3 regions of the Micromonospora hortensis genome follow, and region 3 is predicted to be linked to each of the others. Evidence: riboswitches for the same ligand, from Rfam matches in the RefSeq annotation. Region 3 holds a riboswitch; each other region holds the start of a gene.
What was found. A riboswitch is a leader RNA that binds a small molecule or an ion and turns the genes downstream of it on or off. The one in region 3 is predicted to bind cyclic di-AMP.
Positions count from the first base shown of each region.

Region 1: linked by a shared signal. The riboswitch ahead of NIE111_RS27520 (coiled-coil domain-containing protein) and the one ahead of NIE111_RS22620 (C39 family peptidase) in region 3 are both predicted to bind cyclic di-AMP.
Region 2: linked by a shared signal. The riboswitch ahead of NIE111_RS08100 (coiled-coil domain-containing protein) and the one ahead of NIE111_RS22620 (C39 family peptidase) in region 3 are both predicted to bind cyclic di-AMP.

Region 1 covers NZ_JAKKFE010000054.1:30,239-35,721, reverse strand. The annotation lists gene NIE111_RS27530 (HelD family protein) at 1-1,112, shown strand, start outside; gene NIE111_RS27525 (cation diffusion facilitator family transporter) at 1,219-2,136, shown strand; cyclic di-AMP (ydaO/yuaA leader) riboswitch at 2,255-2,386, shown strand; gene NIE111_RS27520 (coiled-coil domain-containing protein) at 2,392-3,456, shown strand; gene NIE111_RS27515 (hypothetical protein) at 3,598-4,107, shown strand; gene NIE111_RS27510 (SRPBCC family protein) at 4,268-4,735, opposite strand; gene NIE111_RS27505 (1-phosphofructokinase family hexose kinase) at 4,926-5,483, shown strand, end outside.
Region 2 covers NZ_JAKKFE010000011.1:252,690-258,172, reverse strand. The annotation lists gene NIE111_RS08110 (helix-turn-helix transcriptional regulator) at 1-142, opposite strand, end outside; gene NIE111_RS08105 (carbonic anhydrase) at 370-1,104, shown strand; gene NIE111_RS08100 (coiled-coil domain-containing protein) at 1,161-2,180, opposite strand; cyclic di-AMP (ydaO/yuaA leader) riboswitch at 2,185-2,315, opposite strand; gene NIE111_RS08095 (YibE/F family protein) at 2,482-3,852, opposite strand; gene NIE111_RS08090 (heavy metal translocating P-type ATPase) at 4,164-5,483, shown strand, end outside.
Region 3 covers NZ_JAKKFE010000033.1:86,750-92,232, forward strand. The annotation lists gene NIE111_RS22610 (CDP-glycerol glycerophosphotransferase family protein) at 1-148, shown strand, start outside; gene NIE111_RS22615 (alpha/beta fold hydrolase) at 154-900, opposite strand; gene NIE111_RS22620 (C39 family peptidase) at 1,024-1,872, opposite strand; cyclic di-AMP (ydaO/yuaA leader) riboswitch at 2,105-2,245, opposite strand; gene NIE111_RS22625 (hypothetical protein) at 2,530-3,300, opposite strand; gene NIE111_RS22630 (hypothetical protein) at 3,434-3,856, opposite strand; gene NIE111_RS22635 (acyltransferase family protein) at 3,949-5,250, opposite strand.

The DNA.
Region 1 (5,483 bases), on a different contig from region 3:
CACGACGCAACGAGGTGCGCCGGGCCGGTTTCGACGGGGTGTTCGCCGCGCTCTGGGCGCAGGCCCGTGAGCTGAGCAGCGGTCGGCTGCCGGAGCAACCGGCCTTCGAGGCGGAGATCGCCGAACGGTCGGAGTTCCGGGAGTTCCTCAAGGCGTGGTGGCCTCGGCTGCACCCCCGGCACGTGCTCGGCTGGCTGGCGCAGCCGGACCGGCTGCGCCGGTACGCCGGGGGGATCCTCTCCTCGGCGGAGATCCGGCTGCTCAACGCCGCGTACCGGAACCTGGACTCGGCCGGGCTGACCATCGCCGACGTGGCGCTGCTTGACGAGTTGGACGCGTTGCTCGGTAAGCCCGCGCAGCCGGCCCGCGCGCGACGCGATCCGTTCCAGCTCGCCGGCGGCGTCCGTGAGCTGAGCACGCTCGGCGAACGGCAGCGGGCCGCCCGCGCGGCGGCCCGGGAACGCCCGGAGGACTACCGGGAGTACGCGCACGTGGTGGTGGACGAGGCGCAGGACGTCTCGCCGATGCAGTGGCGGATGATCGGTCGACGCGGCCGACTGGCCTCCTGGACCGTGGTGGGCGACCCCGCGCAGACCGCGTGGACCGGCGATCCGGAGGAGCTGGACCGGGCCCGCGACCAGGCGCTGGGCCGGCGCAAGCGACACGACTTCACGCTCACCACCAACTACCGCAACTCGGCGGAGATCTTCGCGGTGGCGGCGGCGGAGATCCGTCGGCTCTACCCGGACCTGCCGCTGCCGACCGCCGTCCGCTCCACCGGGGTCGAGCCGGTGGAGCTGGTGGTGCCCGCGACGGGGTTGGAGACCGCGACGGTGGAGGCCGCCGCCGGCCTGCTGGCCGAGGTGGAGGGCACGGTCGGGGTGATCACGCCGGTCCCCCGCCGGGACGAGGTCGCCGGGTGGCTGGGCGCGCTCGGCGCGCCGAGGTTGCAGGTGGTGACCAGCCTGGAGGCCAAGGGCATGGAGTACGACGGGGTGGTGCTGGTCGCCCCGAGCGAGATCCGGGCAGATCCGGGTGCCGGGGTGCGCACCCTGTACGTGGCGCTTTCCCGGGCCACCCAGCGTCTCACCACCATCGACCCGACCGGCTGACGTGTGCGGAGCGCCACCAGCGGACGGCGCTGCCCGTACACTTGCACACATAGCGATGTGAGCATACATTTGACCGGGTCCCGACCAGCGGCGGAAGGTGGTTCTCGTGGGCGCAGGTCATGACCACCACCATGGGTCCGTCGCCAATGCCGCACACCAGCACCGAGGTCGACTCTGGGCGGCGTTCGGGTTGCTCGCCACCCTGATGGTGGTCGAGGCGGTGGCCGCCCTGCACACCGGCTCGCTCGCCCTGCTCTCCGACGCCGGGCACATGTTCACCGACGTGCTCGGCATCGGGATGGCGCTCGCCGCCATCACGGCGACCCGGCGGGCGACCGGCGACCCGCAGCGCACCTTCGGGCTCTACCGGCTCGAGGTGCTCGCCGCGCTGGCCAACGCCGTCCTACTCTCCGGCGTCGCGATCTACGTGGTGATCGAGGCGATCCGCCGTTTCGGCGACCCGCACCAGGTCATCGCCGGCCCGATGCTCGCGGTGGCCGTGCTCGGCCTACTCGCGAACATCGCCGCCTTCGCGCTGCTGCGCGCCGGGGCCCGCGAGAGCATCAACCTCCAGGGCGCCTACCTGGAGGTGCTCGGTGACCTGCTCGGCTCGCTCGGCGTCATCGGCGCGGCGCTGCTCATCACCGTCACCGACTGGTGGTGGGCCGACCCCCTGGTCGCGGTCGCCATCGGCGTTTTCATCCTGCCGCGCACCTGGCGGCTGGCCCGCGCCGCCATCCGCATCCTGGTGCAGGCCGCCCCGGAGCACCTCCAGGTGACCGCCGTGCACGACCGGCTCGCCGCCGTTCCCGGTGTCGTCGAGGTGCACGACCTGCACGTCTGGACGCTCACCTCGGGCATGGAGGTGGCCTCCGCCCACCTGACCATGGCACCCGGCGCGGAGGTCGGCGCGGTGCTCACCGCGGCGCGTACGGCCCTGCACGACGACTTCCGCATCGAGCACGCGACGTTGCAGATTGAGCCCGGCGCCGCTTCTGGAGCCTGTGGCTCCATCGAATGGTGACGGATCCGTAATTTTCCGTGGTGACGCACGCACCGTCCGTCACATCGGCTGCAGCGGCCCCACCCGCACCGGTAGGCTCGGTCCCGGCCTCCACCAGGCGGCGCCCTCCCGGCGCCGGTGGCGGTCGCCGCCTAATCGCCCAACTGGGCGAACCGGGGAACCATGTTCCTGGGGTGTATCCGCGTCAGCGGTAGGGATCTTCCGTCCCGAACCCGTCAGCTAACCCGGTCGGCGGCTGACGGAAGGACATGCGCAGTGGCACCAGCACGACCACCCGCCGCCCGACTGGCGGCCCTGATCGTCGCGATGTTCGCCCTCGGCGTCGCGCTTCCGGCCGGCACCGCCTCGGCCGCTCCCCCGACCGGCCTGCGGGCCGCCGCACCCGACTCCGACGAGGAGGGCGGCACCCCGGCGTTGCGGGCCCAACTCGAGGCGGCCAGCAAGGGCTACCTGGACGCGAAGCGCGCCCTGGACACCTCGGTGCAACGGCAGAAGCAACTCGCCACCCAGCTGACGACCATCGAGGGTGAGATCGACCAGCGCAACGGCAAGGTCGGCGAGATCGCCGAGGTGGCGTACCGCACCGGCCGGCTCGGTGCGATGTCGGCGCTGCTCAACAGCAACACTCCGGAAGGCTTCATGGACCGGGCGGCCGCGCTGGACGCGGTGGCGGCCAACGAGGACCGGGTGCTGCGCGACCTGCTGGACAGCAAGGACAAGGCCAACCGCACCCGGGTCGCCCTGGACGGCGAGATCAACGAACAACGCAAGCAGGTCGCGGTGATGGCCAAGCGCAAGGAGCAGGCCGAACGGGCCCTGACAGTGGCCACCACACCCAAACCGCAGACCACCGCCGACGGCGGCTCCAACCGGGGCACCTCCAGCGCCAACGCGAAGGCCGCACCGCGCAACTCCGACGGCTCCTGGCCCTCCGAGTCGTGCAGCGTCAACGACCCCACGCCGGCCAACGGCTGCATCACCCCGCGCACCCTGCACGCGCTCAACCAGGCCAAGGCCGCCGGATTCACCCGCTACGTCTCGTGCCACCGCCCCAGCGGCTCCGGCGAACACCCGAAGGGCCGGGCCTGCGACTTCGCGGCGCAGAAGGGCGGCTTCGGCGGGAACGCCACCGGCGGCGACAAGACGTACGGCAACAACCTGGCGGCGTACTTCATCCGCAACGCCGACCGGCTCGCCGTGCTCTACGTGATCTGGTACAGGCAGATCTGGCTGCCCAGCAGCGGGTGGAAGTCGTACAGCGGGGCGCAGGGCACCCCGTCGACCGACCACACCAACCACGTACACCTGTCGGTCTACTGACCCACGCGTCGTGATGCCTGTGAGTCGTTCGGTGGCTCACAGGCATCACGTGTGTCCGGGGCGGGGCTACGTCGCCGGGCGTACCCGTGATGTCGTCGATCGTCGGACGACCCGGCAGCGGTCGGCGGGAAGCATCGCGGTATGCCTCGGATCCGACCCACCACCCGCAAGGCGCTGCTCACCCTGCATCTCGTCACCTCGCTCGGCTGGCTCGGCGCCGACCTGGTGCTGCTCACCCTCGGCATCGCCGTCCAGCGGGGCGCCGACCCGGCTGTGGTCTATCCGGTCACGGCCCTGGTCGGCACTGTGCTGTTCGCGCCGCTGAGCGTCCTGGTCTGGCTGATCGGGGTCGCCAGCTCGCTGCTCACCCCGTGGGGCCTGCTGCGCCACCGCTGGGTGCTGGTCAAGCTCGTGCTCACCACGGTGATGGTCGGGCTGGTGCTGTTCCTGCTCACCCCGAACCTGCGCCACGCCGGAGCGGTCGGCGCCGCCCTGCCCGCCCGGGATCGCGCCGACCTGGTCATCGCGCCGGCGGTGTCGACCAGCCTGATGATCATCGCGACGGTGCTGTCCACCTACAAGCCCTGGGGCCGGCGTCCCGCCACCCGACCCGCCCGCACGAGCCGTGATCGCGCTACAACCACGATCTAGACGCCACCCCCGCTGAGCACGTCGCACCAAGCGCAAGCGACCTGCCCTGCTCCGCGATCTTGCACTTACTGTCCCGACATATGGGGCATTACGCCGACATAGACAACCGAAACTGCAAGATCGACGCGGCGGGGCGGCGGGCGGGGCGACGCGGCGCGGGTCAGGTCGGGTTTGGCGGGGTGCCGGTGCGGTCGAGGGCCGCGCCCAGCCGGGTGGCTAGGGCTAGGTGAGCGGCCTGGGCCTGGCGGAACGCGTAGCGGAACAGCGGCGTCGGCGCGGTCAGGGTGATCTCCACGTCGATGCGGACCAGGCCGTCCGGCTCGGCGCGTAGCCGGGTGTGGTTGCGCACTGTGGTGGCCGGCCACTGGCGGGCCACCATGACGATCTCGTCGGCCTCGCTGATCAGCACGTCCGCGTGGTAGGTGGTCCGGAAGCGCAGCGGACCGGCCGCCAACCGGTCGTTGATCGTGTAGCTGGCCTGGGCGCCAGGCCGGGGCGGCACCCGGCGGACCCGGACGATCAGCGGGTGCAGCTCGCCCTGCCGGGTCAGGTCGCTGAGCAACGCTGCCGCCTCGGCGGGTGAGCACCGGGCCTGGACGGTGTAGCTGAAGGTATCGCTGCTGCGCACACCGTCTCCCGCCGTCGTTTGTCGCTCGATCGTCCCGTACCGATGTCTGGCTGGCAACGCCCCCGGGCCCTCGGCGCCGCGCCGGACCCGGCCGATGCGACGACCTGCCACCACCTGCGCCATTAAGGTCGGTTAGTGCGAAATCTTCCCGAAGATGCCGGAGGGCGGCCAGCATGAACGGCGACGACCGATGAGTGGGCACGTGATGGTCTTCGCGCCCACTCCACAGCTGACGGTGACCGTGGACCAGCCCAACGACCACCCCGAGCTGCACCTGCACCCTGGCGGGCAGGGCGTCTGGCAGGCCCGGATGGTGATCTCCCTCGGAGTCGACGTGGTGCTCTGCGCCGCCCTCGGCGGTGAGATCGGCCAGGTGCTGGAGCCACTGCTGGTCAGTGAGGGCGTGGACCTCAAGGTGGTGGTCCGTGACTCGGGCAGCGGCGGGTACGTGCACGATCGCCGCGACGGCTCCCGGCAGGAGATCGCCGACGTGCCCGGGCAGCCGTTGAGCCGGCACGAGATCGACGAGCTGTACAACCTCGCCCTCGGCGAGGGCCTGCAGGCCTCGGTGAGCATCCTCAGTGGGCCGAACGAACCGTGGCTCGTACCGGCCGACCTGTATCGACGCTTCGCCGCCGACCTCGGCGCGAACGGCGGCCGGGTGGTGGTCGACCTCTCCGGCGATCACCTCGCTTCGGTGCTGGAGAGCGGTGTGTTCTTCCTCAAGGTGAGTCACGAGGAGTTGATC
Region 2 (5,483 bases), on a different contig from region 3:
GTTCGGTCACCCCGACCTCGGCCGCGACGTCGCGTAGCCGGGCGGTCGGATCGCGGGCGATGGCCAGCAGCACGTGCCCGTGATTGGTGAGGAACGTCCAGTTCCGCCCGCCGCCGGTGTCGTCCGTCACCGTGCTCGCCATCGTGTGACCGCCTTTCCGGATGTCCGCCTGCCCTCGCGAGAGTCTGGTCCGCCCTGCCTCGGGAAGGTTGCCCAGGGTGCGGCCGGAGTCAACGTATGAAATCTAAATCACGCATACCTTGACGCATCTTACGGTGCGTGTGACGGTGGAGCACGAGCCAGCGCCCGCCCGCCCGGCCGGCGGAAAGCCGGCTTGACCAGGGCAGACGCGTCGAGACGAGGTGCGGGATGAGTCATACCGGAAGCTCCGGCGGTCAGCCGGGTCCGCAGCGGACCACCGACCGGGCCACCGCGCTCAGCGAGCCGACCCGGGCCTACGCCGAACTGGTCGCCGGCAACCGGCGCTTCGTCGATGGCGCCCCACGCCACCCCAACCAGGATGCCGGGCACCGGGCCGCCGTGGCCGACGGGCAACACCCGTTCGCGGTGATCGTCGGCTGCTCCGACTCGCGGCTGGCTGCCGAGATCATCTTCGACCGGGGTCTGGGCGACCTGTTCGTGGTTCGCACCGCCGGGCACACCGCCGGCCCCGAGGTGCTCGGCAGCGTCGAGTACGCGGTGACAGTGCTCGGCACCCCGCTGGTGGTGGTGCTCGGCCACGACTCGTGTGGTGCGGTGCAGGCCGCCCGGGAGTCCGCCGCGACCGGTACCGCACCGAGTGGGCATCTGCGCGCGGTGGTCGACGCCGTGCTGCCCAGCCTGCGCCGCGCCGCGTCCGAGGGCGTTGACGACATCGACGGCATCGTGGACATCCACATCGCCCAGACCGTCGAGACGTTGCTCGGGCAGTCGCCCGTGCTGGCCGACGAGGTGGCGCTGGGACGCTGTGCGGTGGTGGGGGTGTCCTACCGGCTCGCCGCCGGAGCCGTGCGCCCGGTGGCCGCGGTGCCGGCCGGCTTCGCGACGGTGGAGACCCCGGCCTCGACCGAGTCGACCGACCCGGCCGCGCCTGCCACCGTCTGACGCGACGAGGGCCGCTCCGCGTCACGCGGAACGGCCCTCGACGGGGATCGTGCGGGTCAGAGCAGCGACATGTGGACGTGGTCGGTGTGGTTCGACGGCCCGCTGTACGAACTCCAGCCGGTGGCCGGGAACCAGATCTGCCGGTTCCAGATCACGTAGTAGATGCCGAGCCGGTCGGCGTTACGGATGAGGAACGCGGCGACGTTGTTGCCGTACGTCCGGGTGTCGTTGTTGTGCCATGGGGAGAACCCGCTCTTCTGCAGCGACCAGTCGCAGGCGCGGCCCTTCGGGTGCTCCCACGGCCCGCCGGGGCGGTAGCAGCCGACGAACCGGTTGAAGCCGGCCGCCTTGACCTCCTTGTACGCGTGCAGCGTGCGCGGCGTGACGCAGCCGGACGTGGTGGGGTCGTTCTCGCTGCACGACTGGGGCTTCCAGTCACCGTCGGCAGTGCGACCCGGGCCGATCTTCGCGACCTTGGAGGTGGCATCCACCAGGCCGCCGGTGAAACCCTTGCCGCCGACGAGGGAGAGCGCCTTGTCGGCCTCGCTCTTGCGCTTCGCCATCAGGGCGGTCTGCTTCTGCTGCTCGCGGACCTCCGTGTCGAGGGCCAGCTTGGCCTGCTCGGCGCGGGCCTTCACCTCGTTGACCTCGGAGAGCTTCTTCTCGTTGACCATGTTCATCTCGTCGAGCAGCCCGGCGCGCTGGACGAACGAGTCGGGAGCGTCGCTCTCCAGCAGCATCGCGACCGCGCCGATCCGGCCGGTCCGGTACGCCTGGGCGGCGATCTGCCCGACCTGCGGCGCCAGCGCGTCCAGGTCGGCCTTGGCGCGGTTGACCTCCGCCGCCAACTCGCCCTGCCGCTTCTTGGATTTGTCCAGCTTGGACTTCGCGGCGGAGTAGTCGCGGTTGGCCTGCTCGATGACGTCGTTGAGCAGCTTGGGCTCGCCGTCCTCCTCGTGCCCGGACGGTGTGGGGTTCGTCGGGGCGGCGTGCGCCGGGAGCGGCCCGGCGAGCACGGTCAGTGCGGCGATCACGGCCACCACGGGTGTCAACCAGCGGCGTAGGGGTGCCGTCACAATGTTCCCTTCCGTCGACCGCCGACCGGGTTAGCTGACGGGTTCGGGGCGGAAGTGGCCCCTACCGCTGACGCGGATTCACCCCAGGCACCTGGGTCCCCGGCTCGCCGGTTGGCGATTGGGCGGTGGCACCGCAGGCGCCGCTTCGCGCCTTCATCGGTAACCGGCAGCGAGGTTACCCGAGAGCCGACCGGCTGAGCTATGCCTGGATGCCGACCAAAAGCGTCATTTCGCCATAGCGTTGAGTGACCAGTGACGCGGTTCTCAGGGTGGATGCCCGATCTGGTCACGCTGAGGAGTGTCACCATGCCGTATCCGTGCTCCTGTTCGACTCCGGCCACCGGTCGGTGGCCTCGGATGGGGGTGCGGTCCGCGTCCGGTCCGGCTCGTCGGAGCCGGCCGTACGCGGTGAGCTGAGTGCGGCCAGTGCCTCGCTGCGGTCCGGCTGGGGCCGGGGCGCGGGAGCGCCGCTGGACGGCGTGGCATCGCCGCGCCCGGCGGCGGTCACCACCGCTGCCAGGCCGGTGGTCAGCGGCACGGCGGCGATCAGGCCGAGGGTGGCGACCGCGCTGCGGACGATCTCCTGCGCGAGGAACTCGCTGGTGAGGATCTGCCCGATCGGCCGCGAGTCGGCGGTGAGCAGGAGCAGCAGGGGCAGTGACGCGCCCGCGTACGCCAGCACGATGGTGTTGACGGTGGAGGCGATGTGCGCGCGGCCGACCCGGGTGGCCGCACGGTACAGCTGCAACCGGGTCAGCCCGGGGTTCGCGTTCGCCAGTTCGGTGACGGTGGCCGCCTGGGTGACCGTCACGTCGTCGAGCACCCCGAGCGATCCGATGATGATGCCGGCGAGTAGCAGACCGTGCAGGTCCACGTCGCCCTGGAACATCGACAGGGTGGTGGCGTCTTCGCTGCCGAAGCCGGTGAGGTGGGTCGCGGCGGTGGCGATGGTGGCGAGCACGCCGGTCAGCACCAGGCTGCCCAGGGTGCCGAGTACCGCGACCGAGGTCTGTGCGGTGACCCCGTGGGTCAGATAGAGCACCACGAACATGATCAGGGCCGCGCCGACCACCGCCACCAGCAGCGGTGACCTGCCGGCGCTGATGCCCGGCAGCACGAAGGTGAGCAGGATGGCGAAGCTGGCGGCCAGCCCGGCGAGCGCTGCCAGACCTCGCCACCGCCCGAACGCGACGATCGCGGCCGCGAAGACCACCGCCAGCCACACCATCGGGGTGCCGCGTTGGTGCTCGGCGATGTTCCAGTTGCTGACCGTGGGATCGATCGGATCGGCCAGTTCGACCAGGACGACCTCGTCGCCGACCTCGACCCGGGGTGCGCCGGGCCCGTCGGGCACCGGTGTCCGTACCTGCTGGCCGGCGGTCGGCCCGTCGTCCACCCGGACGTCGACAGTGCCGCACCGCCCGTCGCCGACCCTCGGTGTGCCCTCCGGAACCGACGGTGCCGGCGGGCACGGCTCGCTCACCACCCGGGTGACGGTGCCGGGGTGGCGCGGCACGTCCGCGCCACCATCGGTCTGCGGTGACCCGCCGCGGGGCCAGAGCAGTAACGCGGCCAGCACGGTGGCGACGAAGAGGGGTACCACAGTCACGATGAGGATCCGTCGCACCCGTGGCGGGGCGGACGGAGCGGGGTGAGTGTGGTCGGCGGCCAAGGTGAGACTCCCAACGATCCGGTGCGGGATACGGGTCAGCGGGCCGGGCGGTTCACCGTTGCGGTGGAAACGCGGCGGACGGCGGGGCGGATCGCTGCCTGACGACCGCTTGATCACGGACGGTCAGTGCTCGGCCCGGTCGGCCGGGGACGACGCCACGACGGGGCGGCGCCGGTGCCCGACTGTGCAGCGGCATTCGGAGGGCCATCGTGGGAGATGCTAGCCAGCCCTCCCGGGGGTTGCAGGTCGTGGCGGAGTGTCGGGCGGCCGAACCGCTCGCGCGGCGGCCTCCGGGGCGGCATGTTGGAGCCATGCCCGCTCCGTCACCGCCCGACCCGGATCGCCAGCGACGCGCCGAGCCCATGCCGCACGACAAGCACCCCGGGCGCGCCGGGCGCGACAAGCTCGCCGGGCACGACAAACACGCCGGGCGCGACAAGCCCGCCGGGCACGACAAACACGCCGGGCGCGACAAGCCCGCCGGGCACGACAAACACGCCGGGCGCGACAAGCCCGCCGGGCACGACAAACACGCCGGGCACGATCCGGCGTTGTTCCGCCGCCGGTTCTGGGTCTGCCTGGTGTTGACCGTCCCGGTGGTGTTGACGAGTCGTCTCGTGTCGGATCGGCTGGGCCTGACCGGGGACGACGGCCTCCCCGGCCAGGCCTGGGTGGGGCCGGTGCTCGGCTCGGTGGTGTTCTGGTGGGGCGGTTGGCCGTTCCTGGTCGGTGCGGTCAGGGAGGTGCGGGACCGGGCGCCCGGGATGATGCTGTTGGTCGCGATGGCGATCACCGTCGCGTACGCCGCGTCCCTGGCGACCAGCGTCGGCGCCTTCGACCTGGACTTCTGGTGGGAGTTGGCCGCGCTCGTCACCATCATGCTGCTCGGGCACTGGCAGGAGATGAAGGCCATCGGGCAGGCTCGGGGAGCGCTCGCGGCGCTCGCCGCGCTGTTGCCGGACGAGGCCGAACGGGTGGCGGCGGACGGGCGGGTCGAGGCGGTGCCGGTGACCGGTCTGCGGATCGGCGACGTGGTGCTGGTCCGGCCGGGGGGTCGGGTGCCGGCGGACGGCCGGGTCGTCGAGGGCGGCGCCGAGCTGGACGAGTCGATGATCACCGGGGAGTCGCGGCCGGTCGCCCGGTCGACGGGCGACCGGGTGGTGGCCGGCACCGTCGCCACCGACTCGGCGATCCGGGTGCGCGTCGAGGCGTTGGGTGAGCAGACCGCCCTCGCCGGCATCCAGCGGATGGTCGCGCAGGCCCAGGCTTCCGGTGGACGGGCCCAACTGTTGGCCGACCGGTTCGCCGCCGCGCTGTTCTACCTGGCCACCGGCACCGCCGTGCTGACCGTGCTGGTCTGGACCGCGCTCGGTCAGCCGGACGAGGCGGTGGTCCGTGCGGTCACCGTCCTGGTGATCGCCTGCCCGCATGCGCTGGGTCTCGCCATCCCGCTGGTCGTCGCGCTCTCCACAGCGCTCGCCGCGCGGTCCGGGATCCTGGTCAAGGACCGGTTGGCCCTGGAACGGATACGGACCGTCGGCGCGGTGCTCTTCGACAAGACCGGCACGCTGACCCGGGGCGAGCACGGGGTGACCGACCTGGTGGCGGCGTCCGGCGTCGAGCGGGACGAG
Region 3 (5,483 bases):
CACCGATCCGCTGGCCGAGGCTCGCTGGGCCACCCGCCGCCGCTACCTGGGTGACTTCCCGGCCGAGGCGTACGCCGAGGCGTTCCTGACCGCCGCCCGCCGGGAGCTGACACCGGCTCAGACACTGGCCGCGTCCACACCGGCGTAACCGAATCAGCGGTACGGGTCGAGCAGCGCCAGCACCGCCGCCGGGTCCTCCACGTGCGCGTTGTGCCCGAGGCCCGGAAGCGTTTCCACCGGTACGCCGTACTCCTTGAGCTGTTCGTCGGTGACCATCGGGTCGTTCTCCCCGCGCGCCAGCACCACCGGCACGTCGGTCGCCGCCAGGAGCGCGGCCAGGTCGGGCTCGCCGACGGCGAAGGCGGCCGGGTCCATGGCGAGGCGCCACCGGCCGTCGACCTGGCGCAGCCCGGCGTCCACCACCGGATCGTCCGGCGGGACCAGGCCGGCCAGCCCGGAGACCCGCAGGTAGCGGCGCGCCGCCTCGGTGCGGCTGGCGAACCAGCTCACCGGTCGGGCGGCGACCTCGGCGGCGCGGGCCAGCTCAGCGGGTGACCAGAGTGCCTTGATGCCCAGCCCGACCACCGCGTCCACCGGCGTTCCGGCGTCGCGGGCGGCAAGCACCAGGCCGACCACCCCGCCCAGCGAGTGCCCGAGCACTACCAGCCGGTCATCGGGGGCGAGGGCCTGCGCGATCTGCTGAGCGAAGCCCGGGAAGGAGTACGACGGCAGCGGCGACGCCCAGCCGTGGCCGGCGAGGTCCGGTGCCAGCCACCGACCGGGCCAGTGCTGCTCAAGGTACGGGGCCCAGGGCAACCACACGTCCCCGGTCGCTCCCATGCCGTGCAGCAGCAGCAGGACCGGCCTGCGGCCGACGTGACCACCCGTTTTCTCCACCACGGCCGCAGTCTCCCACGGTTCACTGTCGGGTACGAGAGCCGTCGACGCCGGACCGCGCGCACAAACGCCGCGGGCGCCGGCCCCTTGTGGAGGACGGCGCCCGCGGCGGTCAGCGTGCCCGGGTCAGGCGGAGTAGCCCCGGCTGGTGATCCAGTTGGCCAGGTCGATCGTGGTGATCCAGTACGACGGGTCGGCCGGGTTCGCCGAGTCGGCGATCCGAACGGTGCGGCCGTTGTCCTTGTAGCCCACGACGGCGATGTAGTGCCCGCCGCCGTAGGAGTGCCAGCCGCCGTCGGTGTCGGTGGCGTCCCCGACGACGTTCGCCACCACGCCCCGACCGTCGGTGATGGCCTTCACCACGTCGGCCTGGAGCCGGTCCATCTGGGCCGGGCTGGGCGCTCCGGGGAACATCCGGGTCCGGTACGGGGAGCCCTTCACCTCGGCGTTGAGCACCCGGGTGGTGTCCTCGGCCGAGTTGGTGCCCATCTCGGTGGTGCCCAGCTCGGCGCCGAGGTCCTCCTGGGTGCGGTCGATGCCGGCGGCGCTGAGCGCGTTCCGGGTGGCAGCCGGGCCGCAGTTGTAGTAGGTGTTCTGCGCCTCGTAGTCGTAGTCGAGCACCTTGGTCGCGGGCGGCTTCGGCCGCTCCGGCTTCCGGGTGAGGTCCGGGTTGCTGCTGGCCTTGGCTGCGGGCGACGCGGCGCTGGTGGCCGGCGCGGCAGTGGTCGGCGCGGCGCTGGCCGAGGGGGACGCGTCCCGAGCCTCGCCGCGGGAGGCGGTGAGGTCGCTGCGCATCTCGGCGACAGTGGTCGCGGTGCGCTGGCCGGCCGGGGCTTCGTCGGCAGTGGTGAGCAGGGCGCCGGTGGTGGTGGCGATCGCGAGGGCAGCGGCGGAGGCGGCGACGATCTGGTACGGGCGCTCGGTGGCGAGGCGGCGGAGCTGACGCTGCAGGGTGTGCTTCACGGGGTCCTCCACGGATCGGGGGGAGAGCGGCACACCGGGGCCGGACCGGTATCCGGGCAGGCGCCAGCGCGCGGACCGTGGTCCGCGGATGGTGAACCGCTCAGGGGAACGCCCGGCGCGGCCGGGCGGGGAAGGCGATGACCCGGGGGTCAGCTCACCGTCACGGGACGAATGAGCGGGTGCACCGCCGCGCCGTGGAGGCGAGGGAACAGCCGAGGGGTGGAAAGGTGCTGCACGAGGATGGGACTCCTTCCGACACCGCCTACCGGGTTAGCTGACGGATTCGGGCGGGAAGACGCCCTACCGCGGGCCGTGGCTCGCGGATTCACCCCGGACTTACTGGTGGGTCCCCGGTTCGTTGATCACGATTAAGCGGGTCGATGCGGCGTCGCGTCTTGCGATCGGTTACCGCACCGGACGGGACGACACTACTGGCGTCTCAACGCCCTGCCAAGCAAGGTTCACCTGCGTAAACCCCAATTGGCGCGACAATTTCTGCGCGTATTGCCGCTGATGTGACTCGATGGGACAACCGGTTACGGTGACGCCTACGGGCGACAACCGGACAGGCCGTAAAGAACGCGGCCACAATCGCGGGAACAATCCCACCGAACGCGCCGGACGTCGGATTTCCCGATTGGGTGACCGGCCTCACATCACGGATTGGGCTCAACCCACCCGGGCCGGGCGCCACAGTGCCACGACGGCGGGACGCAACGCCCCGGCCACGGTGCGGCGCGCGGGGACCAGGATCGGGCGGAGCCGGGCCGCCGCCGCGTACGCCTCCTCGGCGAGGGCACGGGCCGAGGAGGCGGCCAACTCCGCGTCGCGCCAGGCGACCCGCTCACTGTCGGCGGCCACCTGGTAGTCGGCCAGCCGCGCATCGCGGACCACCCGGCTGATCAGCACCTCCTGCTCGACCGGGTGTCGCCGGGGATCCCAGCCGCGCCGGTGCCCGAACACGTCGCCCAGCTGCGCCATGGTCAGGTCGCCCCGCCAGTACGCCGCCATCGCCGCCCGGTGCAGATAGCGTTCCCGGGCGGCGTACTCGGCGGGGGTGTGCGAGGTCTGCGGGGTGGGCAGCGCCCCGGCGTCGGCGAAGCGACGCGCGGCGGTGTCCGCCTCGTCGTACCCGGTCCAGGCCTGCTCCATCTGCTCCTGAGCGGTCAGCCAGGCGGCGCGCCGCCGCTTGGCGGTGATGGCCGCACGGGCCGCGGCGACGGCCACCTCCTCGGCGTAGCGGCGCAGGTCGACGGCCTCGGCGGCGGCCAGCTCCCGACGAGTGGGCCCGGCCGGGAGCGGGTCGTCAGTGGGGAGGTCCCGTTCGGGGCGGGCGGCCAGCACGGTGAGCAGGCCCAGGGTCAGCAGGAACAGCGTCGACCAGATGGCGGCGGCCCGCGGCATCTCGGTCACGAACTGGTAGAAGACGACGGTCTCCATGGTCGGCACCTCGGGGAGAGAGCAGTGCGATGGGGAGCCGCGCCGATCAGCGGGCCACTGTGGGCCACGGGTCGGCGGGTCAGGGAGCGGGTGTGTCGACAGGGCGCTGTGGCGGGACGGTCGTCCCGGTGGCTCAGCGCGCGGGTGGGGCCCGCGAAGCCCGACCGCCCGTACCGTCGACGAGGGGCAGCCGGTCAGATTCGGCCGCGCCGACCGGCAGCACGACGGCCGCCATGGTGCCCTGATCACCGAAGAGCGCCACCGGCGTGTGGACCGACCAGGTCGGGGCCGACTCCTCTGCGGCTTCCGGCGGTGTCGCCGCGGCCGGGCGGGCCGCGCTGGATGCCCAGGAGTGCCGGGAGGAAGCCGCCAGCGACCCGGCGGCGGCCGAGGCCGGCACGGCGCTCGACGTCGGCACCGGGCCGGGTGTTGGCGTGACGGCCGTGGCCGGGCCTGCGCCGAGCGCCAGGGCCGCGACGACGGCGAGGCTGGTCAGCACCCGAGTCGCCCAGCGCGCCACCCACCACAGCGGACAGGTGAACGCGACCGGAAGCACGCCCCAACGCTACCGTCGCGCCGACCCGGGCGCACCGACCACGGGCGTGTCGGATCACGCCGCGCCGACCCCGTTGACCAGGGTGGACGTTGTCAGCGCAGGTCGACGTACGGTGATCGACCGTCAGCCTGACCGACCTCGTCGGCAGGTCCGTCGACAGTGCCGTTGGCGCTGCTTCCGGGATCCCGAGCGTCGCCGTCGCCGGCCTGGCTGGCCCCGTCGGCCCCGTCGCGGGCGCTGCTTCCGGGATCCCGAGCGTCGTCGCCGCCGGCCGCCCGTTGTCGGGGGACGGGCGCCGGACGGGCCGCACGGCGCGGCGCGAGCCGGCGCATCATCGGGGTTTCGACGAAGCGGTGCAGCAGCCCGGCGAGGATCAGGTTCGCCGCCAGGAAGCCGAGCACCACGGCCGGGCCACGCCAGCCCGCGAAGCCGATCCCCCAGGTGCCGCTCCAGCGCAGCACGCTCGTCATCACCAGCACGTGCACCAGGTAGAAGGCGAACGAGACCTCACCGAGCCAGACCAGCGGCCGGGACCGCCACGGCGAGCGCCGACCCCGCACGTCCGCGTCCGCAGCGGCGGTGATCACCAACAGGTACGCGACCGCGAGCAGCGTGGTCCACAACTCGGCACGGATCCACTGCGCTGCCGCCACCCAGGTGACCAGGAAGATCCCGCTGGCCACCCTCAGACCGGGACCGCGCCACAGCCCCCGGCGCATCAACTCGGCAGCCACCGCGCCCAGCCAGAACTCCAGCGACCGTACCGGCGGGAATATCTGGGTGAACCACCAGCGGCTCACCTCCGGCACCAGCTCCTGCGCCGGCCAGAGCGCGAGGATCAGCAGCGGCAGCGCGACGATCAGCGCCCAGAGCAGCTTCGGTCGGGCCCGGCGCAGCAGCGGCAGCGCCAGCGGCAGACACAGGTAGAAGAAGAACTCGCAGGACAGCGACCAGCTGACGGTGTTGATGCTGTAGAACCAACCCGGCCGGGGGTCCCACGCCTGCAACAGCAGCAGGTTCTCCAACGCCGCCGCCGGCAGGACCGGGTCGGCGAACCACCAGGCGACCACCAGCGTCGCCGCGAACAGCACCAGGTGGTTCGGGTAGATCTTGGCGATCCGTCGCCGCCAGAAGGTACGCCGGGAGTCCCCCTCGCGGGCCGACCAGACCAGCACGAAACCGCTGAGGATGAAGAAGAACTGCACCCCGGAGAGGCCGAGGGTGAACAGTGCGTCGATGACGGCCTTGTAGTCCGGCTCGGCGATGATCCGCATGGTGCCGGCGTGGAAGCCGAAGACCAGCAGAGCGGCGATCCACCGCAGTCCGGTCAGCGAGGGCAGCCGGGGCAGGGCCGGTGCGGGCCGGGCGGCCGACGTCGCGGCGACGCTCGTCATGCCGGGATCCCGGCGCTCGGCAGGGTCACCAGCACGGTCGTAGCCTCCTCGTCGCGGCGTCGGACGGCGCGACGGCGACGCCCACGACGACCCGGCAGGGCCGCACCGAGGCACCCTACCGGGTCACTCCCGGGTGAACCGGACGCGTCCCACCCGCCCCACGAGCCCGCGTTCCCCGGGCCGGAAACCGCCCACCGGCCCGGCGTTAACCTTCCGCTCGGCGGGAGTTCAGA